4 regions of the Rhizobium sp. WYCCWR 11128 genome follow, and region 4 is predicted to be linked to each of the others. Evidence: predicted binding sites of a transcription regulator. Region 4 holds the regulator's gene; each other region holds the start of a gene.

Region 1 (4,209 bases), on a different contig from region 4:
GGACCCTGCTCTATGACGGCTACCGTCCGATACAGCCCTCTCACATCGCCTCGATCATCTCGAATGCCATCGAGCTTCCCGTCTTCGTCGACGTCGCCAGGATAGAGGTCTTCCCGACGGACCAGGCGACCGGTGGCGGCACCATGGTCAAATTCCCGGAGCAGTAGGCGGGCGCTCGCTCGTTTCGAAGAGGCCGCGGGCCGCCTCGACCATTGACTGCAGGTGATCGGGGTCGCGCACGCCCTGCCGGTAAAGCTCGATGATGATGCTCGCCATTCGTTCGGCTTCGTCGCTGTTCCTTACCACCCCGTAATCGGTGCTCAGCCTGTCGAAGACGCGCTGGCAGGTTTCAAGATCGCGGGAGTCCAGCGGCACCTGCGATCGGTTTTTGATCGTTTGAACCATCTCTATTCCCTCGGGAAAGGCCCGCCCGGCGGTGCGGGCGGGCGATCATTCTAGAAATCCATGCCGGGGCCGGCGGGCATTGGCGGCGGCGCGTCCTTCTTGGGCTTGTCGGCGATCATGGCTTCCGTCGTGACGAGAAGACCGGCGATGGAGGCCGCATCCTGCAGCGCGGTGCGAACCACCTTGGCCGGATCGATGACGCCCTGCACATAGAGGTCGCCATATTCGCCAGTCTGAGCGTTCCAGCCGTAGGAAAACTCGCTCTTCTCACGCAGCTTGCCGACGATGACCGAGCCTTCCGCGCCGGCGTTTTCGGCAATCTGGCGAGCCGGCGCCTCGACCGCGCGGCGAACGATGTCGACACCGACGCGCTGGTCGCCATTGGCGGTCTTGATATTGTCGAGCGCCTTGACGGCGCGCAGCAGCGCCACGCCGCCGCCCGGCAGAATGCCTTCCTCAACCGCCGCGCGGGTTGCATGAAGCGCGTCGTCGACGCGGTCCTTCTTTTCCTTCACTTCGACTTCCGTCGAGCCGCCGACGCGGATGACGGCAACGCCGCCGGCGAGCTTGGCAAGACGTTCCTGCAGCTTCTCGCGGTCGTAGTCCGAAGTGGTTTCTTCGATCTGGGCCTTGATCTGGGCCACACGGCCTTCGATGTCGGACTTGGCGCCTGACCCATCGACGATTGTGGTGTTTTCCTTCTCGATCGAGACTTTCTTGGCACGGCCGAGCATGTCGAGCGTGACGGATTCGAGCTTGATGCCGAGATCTTCAGAGATGACGGTGCCGGCGGTCAGGATGGCGATGTCTTCGAGCATGGCCTTGCGGCGGTCGCCGAAGCCTGGCGCCTTGACGGCCGCGATCTTCAGGCCACCGCGCAGCTTGTTGACGACGAGCGTTGCGAGGGCTTCGCCTTCTACGTCTTCAGCGATGATGAGGAGCGGCTTGCTGGATTGGACGACAGCTTCGAGAACCGGCAGCATCGACTGCAGGTTCGAGAGCTTCTTCTCGTGGATGAGGATATAGGGGTCCTCGAACTCGACCCGCATTTTGTCGGCATTGGTCACGAAGTAGGGGCTGAGATAGCCGCGGTCGAACTGCATGCCTTCGACGACTTCGAGTTCGGTTTCGGCGGTCTTTGCTTCTTCGACGGTGATGACGCCATCATTGCCGACCCTTTCCATGGCTTCCGCTAAAAAGCGGCCGATTTCGGCATCGCCATTGGCGGAGATTGTGCCGACCTGGGCGATTTCGGAATTGTTGGAGATCTTGCGGGCGTTGGCCTTCAGTTCCGCGACGATGGCCGCGACCGCAAGATCGATGCCGCGTTTCAGGTCCATCGGGTTCATGCCCGACGTGACCGCCTTGGCGCCCTCCTTGACGATTGCCTGGGCCAGCACCGTTGCCGTCGTGGTGCCGTCGCCGGCGACGTCGCTGGTCTTCGAAGCAACTTCACGGACCATCTGGGCGCCCATGTTTTCGAACTTGTCTTCGAGTTCGATTTCCTTGGCGACCGAAACGCCGTCCTTGGTGATGCGCGGGGCGCCGAAAGATCTTTCGATCACAACGTTGCGGCCTTTCGGGCCGAGGGTCGCCTTCACGGCGTTGGCTAGGATGTCGACGCCACGCAGCATCTTCTCGCGGGCTTCGGTGCTGAATTTGATTTCTTTAGCAGCCATGTCCTCACTCCTTCATAGGCAGCCAGAGCAATTCCAGGAAAGTGCGACGCGGTTTTCCATCTGGAATCGCGTCTGAAATAAAAGGTTGGAGCGGTTCTGCTTTTTCCATGAAAAGCTGAAGCACTCCAGCATTGACGACGTCCGCAGGGATCTCAGGCGGCCTGCTTCTTTTCGCCCTGCGGCTCGATGATGCCCATCACGTCGCTTTCCTTCATGATCAGCAGGTCTTCGCCATTGATCTTGATCTCGGTGCCGGACCATTTGCCGAACAGGATGCGATCGCCGGGCCTGACGTCGAGCGCCTGGATCTGGCCGGCTTCGTTGCGCGCGCCGGGGCCGACGGCGATCACTTCGCCTTCCTGCGGTTTTTCCTTAGCGGTGTCGGGAATGATGATGCCGCCCTTGGTCTTTTCCTCTGAATCGACCCGGCGGACGAGAATGCGGTCATGAAGCGGTCGGAACGACATGTCTTCCTCCATCGACAAACAGTGATGACGTTTGTTTCCCTGGCCGGACCGGATGACCAATCCGGGCGGGTGCTCGCGCGCGAGCCTTGCGACAGTGATTTGGTTCGATGGTTTTGCAATTCAAGAGGTGATGGAAGAGAAATTGGCACTACCTGCTCGTGAGTGCTAACGCCCGGCAGGTAACAGAAAATCGCCTCCCGCGTTCGAATAACGAAGGCGACGGCGTGGTGCCGGAGGCGAGTTCGAGCAGAATTGAGGCTTGAATCCGGATTTCGGCATTCCCAACTCTTTGATGATCGAGGCTTACTTGAGCTCGGTCATCGTCCCACGTCTTTTTGGAGTGAGTGACATGGAAGAGAAGACCAATATCATCAAAGACCTCAGTATCGAGGAACGCGAGGAAATCCTCGTCGATATCGCTCGTACGCTGGAGGACACGGCGCGTGAGGCCTATGTCGAAGGCAACACGCAGTTTGCCGCACTTTCCAACAACATGGCCGAAGCGATCCGCGGCAACGCCGATGAACTCGCCCGTGATGATCCGGAAAATGCCGAGCTCGTATTTCAGCAGGCGACGGCGATGATCTCGCAATTCGAGGCCGTGCACCCCTATCGAATGGTGAGTATGGCCGTTCATTGATTGCCGCCCGGGCGGTGCGGCTCGGTCGCCGGCTCAAATCAATCGCCAACCACGCGGAACTCTCACTCTTTGCGAAGGTTATTGGATCACAACATCGAAAGGTGATCCATGACGACTTTCAAATCCAGCGTGCCGCCCGAGAGCGGCACCGACGATGCGCGGTCCGCCGATACAGAACGGGCCGAGACCGATCGTAAAAGGGCAATGGAAACTGCCCGACGCAACGCCAGCTCGGCATTAGATCGTGATACCGAAACCGAAACCCCAAGCCTGAAGCTTACAAAGGAATATCTTAGCCTCGGCGGCCACCGCCGATCCATGATTGACGACAATATCACCGATGTTCGCCAATGGGACGAGGATCCGCCGGAGGCCGAACGGTTCTGGAAGGAACGGGTGGAGACGCTTCCAAAGGATCAACGCAAACAGGTGGAGGATTTTCTTCCAACCATCAACACGCCCTGATAGGCGGCCGGGCCGCTCTTCGGAGGGCTCATCCCAGTGCGCTTGGAGGAGATCATGGCGATAGACAAGCACGAGCAGATACGCCAGCGCGCCTACGAAATCTGGGAGGCCGAGGGCCGCCCGGATGGCGCCGACCAGCGCCATTGGCTTCAAGCCTGCGACGAACTGTCGGGCGACGATGAGAATGAGACGCTGCAGAATCTGCTCGATGAAGACGACAGGGATGATGCGGCGCTACTTCAAGGCGCCGGTGAGAGTGGCGATCTCGATCGGCGGCGGGCGAGGCCTGTCCAGGCCGCCGTGGCTCCCGCCCCTGACATCGAGATGACGACGGGCGAAAAGCCTTACCCGCGGAAGATTAGAAAAACCGAAGGGCCATAATCGCCATGCAGCATCTCGACCATGCCATCCAGATCGCTCTTACGGCCCATGAAGGTAAGGCGGACAAAACCGGCCGGCCGTACTTCGAGCACTGCCAGCGGGTAGCCCTTCTGGTTTCCGGCGACGAGACGCGAACGGTCGCTTACCTTCATGACGTCGTCGAGAAGGGAAG
Region 2 (4,209 bases), on a different contig from region 4:
TCCGGCGCCGCCTTGAATCGCTCGACGCAGATGGCCGACGCCAGTTCTCCGCGTGCGGTTTCGCTGGCGGCGGCTGCCGCTTTGCCTGATGTGCCGCCTGTGACCCAACCTCCCCAGCTGAAGCCGATGATCATCGTGGCGATCGCCGTGACGACGCAGGCCCAGGCGAGAAGCGTCTTGGACGGCTGGTAACTGTCGAAACGCTGGGTAATCGATGTCTTGCTGCTGCTCTGTACGGACATTGGAATTCTCCCTGTCTGTTATTCGGGTTGTGCCGTCCGGCGACGCCGGAACGGTCACGCTGGCCTCAGTATCCCATAGCGCCCATGCCGCCATTTCCGGCAGCAGGCGCAGAATCTTTCGCGGGAATGTCGGCGATCATCACCTCGGCGGTGATCAGCAGCGCCGCGATCGAACCAGCGTCCTGCAGAGCGGTGCGCACGACCTTGGCAGGATCGACGATGCCGGCCTCGATCATATCGACATAGGTCTCCGTCTGTGCGTCGAAGCCCTGATTGTGATCATTGCTGTCGGCGAGTTTGCCGACGACGATGGAGCCTTCGAACCCGGCATTGTCGGCGATCTGCCGGATCGGGGCTTCGAGCGCCCTCAGCACGATCGAGATGCCCGCCGTCACGTCGGCGTTCTCCCCGGTCAGGCCCATGAGCGCCGACTTGGCGCGCAACAGTGCCACGCCGCCGCCGGGCACGATGCCCTCTTCGACCGCCGCACGGGTGGCATTCAGCGCATCGTCGATGCGGTCCTTCTTTTCCTTGACCTCCGTCTCGGTCGCGCCACCGACGCGGATGACCGCGACGCCGCCGGCGAGTTTCGCCAGGCGTTCCTGCAGTTTTTCCTTGTCGTAGTCGGAGGTGGTGTCCTCGATCTGCGCCTTGATCTGCTGGATGCGCGCCTGGATGGCCGCTTTGTCGCCGGAGCCGTCGATGATCGTGGTGCTTTCCTTGTCGATCAGCACGCGCTTGGCGTGGCCGAGCATATCGAGCGTGACGTTCTCGAGCTTGATGCCGAGATCCTCGGAAATCATCTGGCCGGCGGTCAGCACGGCAATGTCTTCGAGCATCGCCTTGCGGCGATCGCCGAAGCCCGGTGCCTTGACGGCGGCGACCTTCAGGCCGCCGCGCAGCTTGTTGACGACAAGCGTCGCCAGCGCCTCGCCTTCGACGTCCTCCGAGATGAGGAGCAGCGGTTTGCCGGTCTGTACGACGGCTTCCAGGATCGGCAGCATCGCCTGCAGGCTGCCGAGTTTCTTCTCGTGAACGAGGATATAGGGTTCCTCCAGTTCCACGCGCATCTTCTCGGCATTGGTGACGAAATAGGGCGAGAGATAGCCACGATCGAACTGCATGCCCTCGACGACATCGAGTTCGGTCTCGGCGGTTCGCGCCTCTTCGACTGTTATGACGCCCTCATTGCCGACCTTGTCCATCGCACTGGCGATCATCTCGCCGATGGCGGCGTCGCCATTGGCGGCAATGGTGCCGACCTGCGCGATCTCGCCTGATGACTTGACCTTCATCGCCCTCGCCTTGATTTCCTTGACGACGGCGATAACGGCGAGATCGATGCCGCGCCTCAGATCCATCGGGTTCATGCCGGCAGCGACGAGCTTTGCGCCTTCGCGGAAGATGGAGGCGGCGAGCACCGTTGCCGTCGTCGTGCCGTCGCCGGCAAGGTCATTGGTCTTCGAAGCCACCTCGCGCACCATTTGCGCGCCCATGTTTTCGAACTTGTCTTCGAGCTCGATCTCCTTGGCGACGCTGACGCCGTCCTTGGTAATGCGCGGTGCGCCATAGGCCTTGTCGATGACGACGTTGCGACCCTTCGGGCCAAGCGTCACCTTGACGGCATTGTTGAGCAATTCGACGCCGCGCAGCAGGCGGTCGCGCGCGTCGGTGGAGAACCTGATTTCCTTGGCAGACATGATATTTCTTCCCAGTTCGGTCTTGAGTTGCGGGTCACAAATTCGACCCTCAGGCGGCTTTGCCGGCGGCCGCTTCGGTCTTTTCGACGATGCCCATGATGTCGGTCTCCTTCATGATCAAAAGGGTTTCGCCATCGATCGTGACCTCGCTCCCCGACCATTTTCCAAACAGAATGAGATCGCCGACCTCGACATCGAGCGGGACGAGATTACCGCCTTTGTCGCGCAGGCCCGGGCCGACTGCGACCACTTCGCCTTGCTGCGGCTTCTCCTTGGCGGTGTCTGGAATGATGATCCCGCCCTTGGATTTGACATCGCCTTCCGCACGTCGAATGACGACGCGGTCGTGAAGTGAACGGAATTTCATAGAGGTCTTTCTGCTGCCGGCGCGTAGGGCGGCTGCAATTCATAAATAGCACTCGTGGCACTCGATTGATAGGAGTGCCAAGAAATATTGTTCACGCGGGGAATTTCTTTAAAAATTCAGGAAATCAATTTGAGCGGATATTTTGTAATAATCAGGAAATGAATAGAATTTTCACGCCATCGCGCTCAATTTTATTTAACGTGTCGTTGAGTTAATTTAGCGTTTTTCATAGATAAATCCGAATTATCTTGATTTAAACTCAATCGAGGCGCAATGATAGGTCTCGTCGATTTGGCCGACTTGGCTTCGCGGTGTCAGAGACCTACGACCCGCCATCACCACTGAATTTTCGATAGCAATCTATGACGTCGTTCCGGCGTTGATTTCGCCTATTCCGATCCGGAATGAGCTTGGCGCTGACCGCGGATGTACCGGCAGCATCGAGTTCGTCCGGTTCGGATCTCAACGATACAGGAAACGCATCGGTGTCTTCCTGCAGAGGCCTCAGCCGTGACCAGTCGCACCACACAAACCGTCGTCCGCTTTTCATCCCCGTTCCGGCTGCCCGGTTTCGACGGGGCGCAGCCAGCCGGAGAATACCGCGTCGATTATGACGAGGAATTGATCGACAGCGTTTCCAGGCTTGCCTGGCGACGGGTCGGCGCCTTCATCCACCTGCCGGCGATCGCCACGCAGAGTTCGACGCAGCAGATGATGCCTATCCCCCTGTCAGCTCTCGAAACCGCGCTCGAAAAGGACCACAAACCGTCATGACCGCTACGCGCATCCCGCAACGCAATGGACGCTCGATCCGGCGCGAGGCAGCAACGCATATCTTCAAAGTGGGGCAGACTGTCCGAGTGAAGGACGGGTTCCTGGTCGTTCCCTCGAAGCTCCCCGACACATACCGCATTACCGCCACGCTTCCTCCGAGAGGAAATGTGCTGCAATACCGCATCCGCAGCGACGATGAACGTCATGAGCGCGTCGCGACGGAAGACAGTCTGGAACTGGTAAACCTATCGCCCGCCGGCAGCGGCGCAACACTGATCGAGAGGACGTTTGGCCATGGCCACGGCCCGAATGACGAAAGGTTGACATCGTGAACAGCCATGAAGACGAAGCCGAACGAAGACGGAATGCCTTTGCCGTCGGCACATGGGAAAACAAATGTGGCGCTTCCGGCCGCTACTCCATGGAGATCGAACACGACCGCCGGATCGAATCCGCCCGTTCGTCGACCGTCTATCGTGTCTCAGCAAACGTTCCAGTGCATGCCGACCATGCCGTGATCGGCAAGAGCCGTTCGCAGGCCGGGAAAGACATGATGTCCTTCAATCTTCTCAACATAGGATACCGGAAGGAATGGCTGAGGCTGTCGGACGCCGCCCGGAGTGAGACCCCGCCGGTTCAACCATGGCGCTAGCCTTTCTGAACCAAAGCCGCAGCTTCGATGCGGCGAGAAATGCTGTGCGCTTCGTCGGCCATGACGGCATGTTCCAGGTGTTGTTCTTCATCGAGGTTGGCGCGCTGGCGAAATCCGACATGACATTGCAAAGAACCGAACCCTCGGAAACGAGGTGGCTTTCGGCGTTCGACGCCCTGCGCAACTCCATTCAGGACGTGGCACACAAAGCCTATTCCTACCGCCGCCGCGCCTTCTATACTCTAACTGCGGCGGATTTCCGCTAAGCGGATCCGGACGCGCGGGAACGCTCCATGTTGATCCGTTACGGCTATGAAATCACGCTGACCTGCCCGCAGCCGACCGCATTGGTATGCCTGTTGTCGGTACATGATGATCGTGCGGCCGACATCAGAATTCCGGAAACGGTCTTCACCACCCCTGATGTTCCAACTTCGACTTATCGCGACCTCTTCGGTAACCGGTGTCTTCGGC
Region 3 (4,209 bases), 530 kb from region 4:
CGGCCTATTTCGCCAGAATTGGCACAGGAGGATCATCTTTGAGAGCGTTGCAAACGTTTTCACGCTGCGTCAGGCCGGAAATCGTGCCGCAACTCAATGATCTCTCGCATGTCGGTGGGCGGAGAAAGACGTGGGCAACGTAAGCCTGGCGCAAGCTTCGCGCCTGGGGCTGCAGTAGAGAGCCGGGCAAACGTTTCATCGGCTATGCCAATCGGTCCTACCGCACGTCGAATCGCTTTGGTCAAAAGAAAAGGGCGACCCGAGGGCCGCCCTTCCTGTTCCGGATGCCGGAATGGTAGTCAGTGATGGCTTTCGCCGATCACATCATGTCCATTCCGCCCATTCCGCCCATTCCGCCCGGCATGCCACCGCCAGCCGATTCTTTCTTCGGCAGTTCGGCAATCATGGCTTCGGTGGTGATCAGCAGCGATGCGACAGAAGCAGCGTTCTGCAGCGCCGTGCGAACGACCTTGAGCGGGTCGACGATACCCATGGCGATCATGTCGCCATATTCGGACGTCTGGGCGTTGTAGCCGTAGTTGTCTTCGTTCTTGTCGAGGACCTTGCCGACAACGATCGAGGCTTCGTCGCCTGCGTTTTCAGCGATCTGACGAACGAGCGACTGCAGGGCGCGGCGAACGATGTTGATGCCGGCTTCCTGGTCGTCGTTTGCACCCTTGACGGTGATCTTCGTGGAGGAGCGGAGCAGAGCGATACCGCCGCCGGGGACGATGCCTTCCTGAACAGCAGCGCGGGTCGCGTTGAGCGCGTCGTCGATGCGGTCCTTCTTTTCCTTCACTTCGACTTCCGTCGAGCCGCCGACGCGGATGACGGCAACGCCGCCAGCGAGCTTGGCAAGACGTTCCTGCAGCTTCTCGCGGTCGTAGTCCGAAGTGGTTTCTTCGATCTGCGCCTTGATCTGGGCAACACGGCCTTCGATGTCGGTCTTGGCGCCCGAACCGTCGACGATCGTCGTGTTTTCCTTGGAGATCGAAACCTTCTTGGCACGGCCGAGCATGTCGAGCGTGACGGATTCGAGCTTGATGCCGAGGTCTTCGGAGATGACAGTGCCGCCGGTCAGGATGGCGATGTCTTCGAGCATGGCCTTGCGGCGATCGCCGAAGCCAGGAGCCTTGACGGCAGCAATCTTCAGGCCGCCGCGCAGCTTGTTGACGACGAGCGTAGCAAGAGCTTCGCCTTCGACGTCTTCAGCGACGATGAGGAGCGGCTTGCCGGTCTGGACGACAGCTTCGAGAACCGGGAGCATCGACTGCAGGTTCGAGAGCTTCTTCTCGTGAAGGAGAATGAAGACGTCTTCGAGGTCGGCGATCATCTTTTCCGGGTTGGTCACGAAGTAGGGGCTGAGGTAGCCGCGGTCGAACTGCATGCCTTCGACGACTTCGAGTTCGGTTTCGGCGGTCTTTGCTTCTTCAACCGTGATGACGCCTTCGTTGCCGACTTTCTGCATGGCTTCAGCAATGTCGAGACCGACCTGCTTGTCGCCATTGGCCGAAATCGTGCCGACCTGTGCAACTTCTTCCGAAGTCGAGATCTTCTTGGCCTTGGCCTGGAGATCCTTCACGACGTCGGCGACAGCAAGATCGATGCCGCGCTTCAGGTCCATCGGGTTCATGCCGGCTGCAACGGCCTTGTTGCCTTCGCGAACGATCGCCTGGGCAAGAACGGTAGCCGTCGTGGTGCCGTCGCCGGCGATGTCGTTGGTCTTCGAAGCAACTTCGCGGACCATCTGGGCGCCCATGTTTTCGAACTTGTCTTCGAGTTCGATTTCCTTGGCGACCGAAACGCCGTCCTTGGTGATGCGCGGCGCGCCGAAGGACTTGTCGATGATGACGTTACGGCCCTTCGGGCCGAGCGTGACCTTCACTGCATCGGCGAGAATGTCGACGCCGCGCAGCATCTTTTCGCGCGCGGTGCGGCCAAACTTGATTTCTTTAGATGCCATATTCTTAACTCCTGAATTCGAGTTGTTCGGGCAAAAGGCCCGTCAGCCATTTCGGGAAAGCAGGTCGGCCGATCAGCCGATGATGCCCATGATGTCGGCTTCCTTCATGATCAGAAGGTCTTCGCCGTCGATCTTGACTTCGGTGCCGGACCACTTGCCGAACAGGATGCGGTCGCCAGCCTTGACGTCGAGTGCGACGACCTTGCCGGACTCATCGCGCGCGCCGGAGCCGACGGCGACGATTTCGCCTTCCTGCGGCTTTTCCTTGGCGGTATCGGGAATGATGATGCCGCCCTTGGTCTTGGCTTCGGACTCAACGCGGCGAACAACGACGCGGTCGTGAAGGGGGCGGAAGTTGGTGCTTGCCATTGTCTAATCCCTCGATCGAATGACATTCGCGGACCGGAGTGGCCCACATGGATAGATGTTAGCACTCCCTTGCGGTGAGTGCTAGCGACGAGCATTTAGGGATGGCTCCGAGAGGAGTCAATGAGAGCAATCACGAATTTTTGTGCCGGAATTGTGAAGAGGCTGGAGAATAGTACGAGATTGCGGCCGAAACCCGGGTGCTGCCGAACTTTGCCGAACTCGTCCGCCGTCAGCGATCTGCCGCTTCGCGATAATCATCAAAACCCTTTGCCCATCCGCTTCGCCGGATCGCCGTTCAAGCTCCTCGCATTGGTCCGGCAGCGAAGAAAATGCCTTGCCATCGCCTTGCGCCTTTGCAATGTCACCGGTGACTGAAGCAAATCGGGAAATCGGAATGGCCAAGCGGATAGAAAACTTCTCGGAGATATCAGGTCACTATGATGTGGTGCTCTGCGATGTCTGGGGCGTCGTTCACAACGGCGTCGATCCGTTCCCGAAGGCGGCCGCAGCCCTTGAAGCGGCACGCGAAAGCGGCCTCGCCGTTGTCCTTATCACCAATTCACCGCGCCTTTCCTGGCAGGTGGTCGAGCAGTTGCGCCAGATCGGCGTTCCCGACAGCGCCTATGACAGGATCGTCACCTCGGGCGACGTCACGCGCGGTTTGATCGCAGAGGGGCCGAAGACCGTCTTTCTGCTCGGCCCCGAGCGCGACAAGGCGCTTCTCGAAGGCATTGGCGTCGAGCGCCGGCCGGCCGGCGAAGCGCTATCGCTCGTCTGCACCGGCTTTTTCGACGACGAGACGGAGAAGCCGGAGGACTACACCGATATGCTTCTCGATTTCAAAGCTCGCGACGTGCCGATGATCTGCGCCAATCCCGACCTCATCGTCGAGCGTGGCCATCGCATCATCCCCTGCGCCGGCGCCATGGCCGCCTATTACGAGCAGCTCGGCGGCAGCACCCGCATCGCCGGCAAGCCGCACCGGCCGATCTACGAGGCGACGCTAGCGGCTGCCCGCGAGCTTAGCGGCGATTTCCCGGTCGAGCGTGTGCTGGCGATCGGCGATGGCATGCCGACCGATGTGCGCGGCGCCTTGAATTACGGCCTCGACCTCCTCTACATCAGCGGCGGTATCCACGCTAAGGAATATACTCTCAACGGTGAAACCGACGAGGCGATCCTCAACGCCTATCTCGAACGGGAAAACGCCGCGCCGAAGTGGTGGATGCCCCGCCTTGCATGAGACACGCCTTGCATGAAGAGAAGCCAGCCGATGACCGTCTTCCACCGCAATGAAACCCGGGAACCCCTACCCGCCCATCTGAAGGGCGGCGTCATTGCCATCGGCAATTTCGACGGCGTGCACCGAGGCCATCAATCGGTGCTGAACCGGGCGCTCGAGATCTCCAAGGCGCGCGGTATCCCCGCGTTGGTGCTGACCTTCGAGCCGCATCCGCGCACGGTCTTCCGGCCGCAGACACCGGTCTTCCGCCTGACGCCGGCGCCGCTGAAGGCCCGTATCCTGGAAACGCTGGGCTTCAGCGCCGTCATCGAATATCCTTTCGACTACGAGTTCTCGCAGCGCTCGGCCGATGATTTCATCCACTCGATCCTGAAGGATTGGCTCGGCGCCTCCGAAGTCGTCACCGGCTTCGATTTCCATTTCGGCCGCGGCCGCGAGGGCGGTCCCGCCTTCCTGATGAATGCCGGCCATACCTACGGCTTCGGCGTCACCCTGATCGATGCTTTCCGCGACGAAAACGCCGATGTCGTCTCTTCGAGCCATATCCGCGCGCTCCTGAAGGAGGGCAATGTCAGCGAAGTCGCCGGCATGCTCGGTTACCGCTATACGGTGGAGGCTGAGGTGATCGATGGCG
Region 4 (4,209 bases):
GTGCACGGCAAGACCGGCCTCGACGGTCCTGATCTCAGCGAACCGACGATGGCGCTGCAGCCCGGCCATGCCGTCGACTTCATTATCGAGACGCTGCGCCGCGAGCCGGAAGGCACGGTGACGCTGTGTACGCTCGGGCCGCTCACCAATATCGGCATGGCCTTCCAGAAGGCGCCCGACATCGTCCCCCGCATCCGCGAGCTGGTGATGATGGGCGGCGGCTTCTTCGAGGGCGGCAACATCACGCCGGCAGCCGAATTCAACATCTATGTCGATCCCGAGGCCGCCGATATTGTCTTCCGCTCAGGCGTTCCGATCGTGATGATGCCGCTTGACGTGACGCATCAATTGCTGACCCGCAAGGACCGGGTGAAGCGCATGGCCGAAATCGGCACGGCGCCGGCAAAGGCCATGGTCGAGATGCTGGAATTCTTCGAGCGGTTCGACATCGAGAAATACGGTTCCGACGGCGGACCGCTGCACGACCCGACCGTTGTCGCCTACCTGCTGAAGCAGGAGCTTTTCCAGGGCCGGGACTGCAATGTCGAGATCGAGGTCCAGTCCGAACTTACCGTCGGCATGACGGTCGTCGACTGGTGGCACGTGACCGAGCGCAAGCGCAATGCCAGGGTCATGCGCCATGTCGATGCGGACGGCTTCTTCGATCTGCTGATCGAACGCTTCGCCCGCATCTAAAACTTCGATTTCCCTTCCTCGCGAGGAGGAAAGGAAACGATCTCAGGCGTCTTTTTCGTCGAAGACAGAGTTGGTTTCGGCTTCGGCCGGCTTCGGACCGCCCTTGGCGACACCGACCATGGCCGGGCGCAGCACGCGCTCGCCAATGGTGAAGCCGGCCTGCACGACCTGGACGACCGTGTTATTCGGCACGTCCGGGTTCGGCACCTCGAACATCGCCTGATGGAAATTCGGATCGAACTTCTGGCCGACCGGCTCCAGCTTGCGAACGCCATGGCGCTCGAGAGCCGACAGCATGGCGCGCTCGGTCATCTCGACACCCTCGATCAGCGTGCTCAGGCCGGCATCGGCCGCAGCCCTGGTCTCCGGAGGGATGGCATCGAGCGCGCGACGCAGATTGTCGGACACGGCGAGCATGTCGCGCGCAAAGCCGGCGACGGAATAGGACTTGGCATCCTTCACTTCGCGCTCGGTGCGGCGGCGCAGATTGTCCATCTCGGCAGCAAGGCGCAGATAGCGGTCACGCAGTTCGCCGTTTTCGGCTTTCAGAAGCTCGATCGGGTCCGGCTGGGCGGGCTCTTGCTGCGCAGTTTCGTTCTCGACGTAGGCGGCAGCGTCGGCTGCGGCATCGGCCGCAGTTGCGTCAGGTCCGTTTTTCGTCGTGTCATCGGTCATGACGGTCTCCGGTTGGTGTCTTCAGATGCGCCCGATATCGAGGTTTGACCGAAAAAAATCAAGTCTGCGTGACAAAGAAGCGAAAATTCCGCGTGACTGATAGCTGCGCGTCAAAGCTGATTGCGCGAAAGGCGGGAGACGAGCTGGGCTGTGTAGTCCACCATCGGCACGATGCGCGAATAATTGAGCCGCGTCGGGCCGATGACGCCGACGGCACCGACGATGCGATCGTCGTCGTCACGATAGGGCGCGACGATGAGCGACGAGCCGGACAGCGAGAAGAGCTTGTTTTCCGAACCGATGAAGATGCGCACGCCCGAACCGCTTTCGGCGAGATTGAGGATCTCGATCAGGCTGTCCTTCTTCTCGAGATCGTCGAACAGCAGGCGCAGCCGGTCGAGATCCTCGGCGCCGGCGAGGCCTTCGAGCAGGTTGGCGCGGCCGCGGATGATCAGCTGCGTGGGCTTTCCCTCGTCCGGGCTGCCGGCCCAGACAGCAATGCCGCGCTCGACCAGATCGCGTGACAGGGCATCGAGCTCGTGACGGACGTCGTCCTTCAACCGGCTTAACTGTTTGCGAAGCTCCGGCAGGGTCTGGCCGGACATATGGGCATTGAGAAAATTCGCAGCTTCCGTCAGCTGCGAGGAGGTGACGCCCGCCGGCAGCTCGATGATGCGATTTTCCACCTGATCATGGTCGCCGACGAGCACGGCCAGCGCCTTTGTCGGTTCGAGCCGGATGAACTCGACATGTTTCAGCACCGGATCGCTTTTCGAGGTGATGACGAGGCCGGCGCCGCGCGAAATGCCGGATAACATGCGGCTTGCCTCGTTCATCATCGATTCGACGGGATTGCCGCCACTTTCGACCCGCACCTGGCGGTCGATGTTGGCGCGCTCCTCGGCCGAGAGATCGCCGACCTGCATGAAGGCGTCGACGAAGAAGCGCAGGCCGATCTGGGTCGGCAACCGGCCGGCGCTGACATGCGGCGAATAGATCAGGCCGAGCTCTTCGAGATCGCTCATGACATTGCGCACCGAGGCCGGCGACAGCGACATCGGCAGGATACGGGACAGGTTGCGTGAACCGAGCGGCTCGCCGCTTTCCAGATAACCTTCGACGATGCGACGAAAAATTTCCCTGGAGCGCTCGTCCAGCGCAGCTACGGCATCCGAAACCGACGTCGACCTGATGCCCATGAAGCTTTCGAACCCGTGCTGATGATACTTCCCGAAAAGTAAGTCAAACTCACACCCGTGGCAAAAGGGAATTTGCAAATGAGCGCCGCCAATCGTAGAAGCGGTCAAATAAACCCCAGGAGATAAGAATGCGGCCTTCAGGCAGAAAAATCGACCAGATGCGCAAGGTCTCGTTCGAGCGCAATTTTTCCAAGCATGCGGAAGGCTCCTGCCTGGTGAAGTTCGGCGACACGCATGTGCTCTGCACGGCGAGCCTCGAAGAAAAGACGCCGCCATGGCTGCGCAATACCGGCAAGGGCTGGGTCACGGCCGAATACGGCATGCTGCCGCGGGCGACCGGCGAACGCATGAAGCGCGAAGCCGCCGCCGGCAAGCAGGGCGGCCGCACCCAGGAAATCCAGCGGCTGATCGGTCGGTCGCTGCGCGCCGTCGTCGACCTGCAGGCGCTCGGCGAGCGGCAGATCACGCTCGATTGCGACGTCATCCAGGCCGATGGCGGCACGCGGACCGCCTCGATCACCGGTGGCTGGATCGCGCTTTACGACTGCCTGAAATGGATGGAAAGCCGCAACATGATCAAGGTCGACCGGGTCCTCAAGGATCACGTCGCCGCCATCTCCTGCGGTATCTTCGCCAGCCAGCCGGTGATCGATCTCGATTACCTCGAGGATTCCTCGGCCGAGACCGATGCGAATTTCGTCATGACGGGCACCGGCGGGATCGTCGAGATCCAGGGCACGGCCGAAGGCACGCCGTTCAGCGAGGGCGAATTCACCTCGCTGATGCAGCTTGCCAGGAACGGCATCGGCGAACTCGTGGCGCTGCAGAAGCAAGCCGTCGAAGGATGAACCCCATGCTGGAAGGCATGTTGGAAACAGCGCTCTATGCGCGGGATCTCGATAAGGCCGAGACGTTCTACGAAGACGTTCTCGGGCTTGAAAAGATCGCCCGCGCCGCCAACCGGCATGTCTTCTTCCGCTGCGGTCCGGGCGTTCTCCTGATCTTCAATCCCGAGGAAACGGTAAAGCCGCCAGCGTCTGAAGCACTGCAGGTGCCGCCGCACGGCACGAGCGGCCAGGGCCATGCCTGTTTCCGGGTGTCCGGCCGCAATATCGATGCCATGGCCGAGCGGCTGACCGCGGCGGGCGTTGCGATCGAATCCGAAGTGCACTGGCCGAACGGCGGCCGTTCGATCTATTTCCGCGATCCTGATGGCAACAGCCTGGAATGCGCGGAGGCTAAAATCTGGGGCATCGAACAGGATATCTGAATGCGCAAGCTTGAAACGAAGACCATCGTCGTCGCCAGCCACAATGCCGGCAAGATCCGCGAGATCCAGGAATTGATCGGGCCGCTCGGCTTCACCGCCAAATCGGCCGCCGAGCTGAATTTCGTCGAACCGGATGAGACGGGCACGAGCTTCGAGGAGAATGCGACGATCAAGGCGGTCGCCTCGGCCAATGCCGCCGGCATGCCGGCGCTGTCGGACGATTCCGGGCTGGTGGTCGATGCACTCGGCGGCGATCCCGGTGTCTACACCGCCAATTGGGCGGAGAGGGCAGACGGCACGCGCGATTTCGACATGGCGATGGCCAAGGTGGAAAAGGCGCTGCAGGACGCGGGCGCGACAAAGCCGGAA

What was found. The regulator HrcA, encoded in region 4, represses chaperone genes, less so after heat shock. The targets are predictions, from matches to a motif close to GTTAGCACTCNCNNNNNGNGAGTGCTAAC.
Region 1: a site for HrcA is predicted at 2,693-2,721, ahead of HX898_RS30925 (co-chaperone GroES). Genes of this name have one in related genera too.
Region 2: a site for HrcA is predicted at 2,363-2,391, ahead of HX898_RS22455 (co-chaperone GroES). Genes of this name have one in related genera too.
Region 3: a site for HrcA is predicted at 2,390-2,418, ahead of groES (co-chaperone GroES). Genes of this name have one in related genera too.

The regions. Positions count from the first base shown of each region.
Region 1 covers NZ_JACCEZ010000016.1:109,329-113,537, forward strand. The annotation lists gene HX898_RS30910 (SDR family oxidoreductase) at 1-167, shown strand, start outside; gene HX898_RS30915 (hypothetical protein) at 148-405, opposite strand; gene groL (chaperonin GroEL) at 456-2,084, opposite strand; gene HX898_RS30925 (co-chaperone GroES) at 2,237-2,551, opposite strand; gene HX898_RS30930 (hypothetical protein) at 2,901-3,191, shown strand; gene HX898_RS30935 (hypothetical protein) at 3,300-3,656, shown strand; gene HX898_RS30940 (DUF2934 domain-containing protein) at 3,711-4,037, shown strand; gene HX898_RS30945 (HD domain-containing protein) at 4,043-4,209, shown strand, end outside.
Region 2 covers NZ_JACCEZ010000007.1:302,429-306,637, reverse strand. The annotation lists gene HX898_RS22465 (hypothetical protein) at 1-242, opposite strand, end outside; gene groL (chaperonin GroEL) at 308-1,942, opposite strand; gene HX898_RS22455 (co-chaperone GroES) at 1,992-2,309, opposite strand; gene HX898_RS33285 (hypothetical protein) at 2,820-3,083, shown strand; gene HX898_RS22445 (hypothetical protein) at 3,080-3,415, shown strand; gene HX898_RS22440 (hypothetical protein) at 3,412-3,735, shown strand; gene HX898_RS22435 (DUF1488 domain-containing protein) at 3,726-4,001, shown strand; gene HX898_RS22430 (transglutaminase family protein) at 4,029-4,209, shown strand, end outside.
Region 3 covers NZ_JACCEZ010000002.1:895,137-899,345, forward strand. The annotation lists gene groL (chaperonin GroEL) at 320-1,963, opposite strand; gene groES (co-chaperone GroES) at 2,036-2,332, opposite strand; gene HX898_RS12055 (hypothetical protein) at 2,450-2,734, opposite strand; gene HX898_RS12060 (TIGR01459 family HAD-type hydrolase) at 2,727-3,575, shown strand; gene HX898_RS12065 (bifunctional riboflavin kinase/FAD synthetase) at 3,606-4,209, shown strand, end outside.
Region 4 covers NZ_JACCEZ010000002.1:360,419-364,627, reverse strand. The annotation lists gene HX898_RS09425 (nucleoside hydrolase) at 1-696, shown strand, start outside; gene grpE (nucleotide exchange factor GrpE) at 739-1,371, opposite strand; gene hrcA (heat-inducible transcriptional repressor HrcA) at 1,482-2,570, opposite strand; gene rph (ribonuclease PH) at 2,699-3,418, shown strand; gene HX898_RS09405 (VOC family protein) at 3,415-3,840, shown strand; gene rdgB (RdgB/HAM1 family non-canonical purine NTP pyrophosphatase) at 3,841-4,209, shown strand, end outside.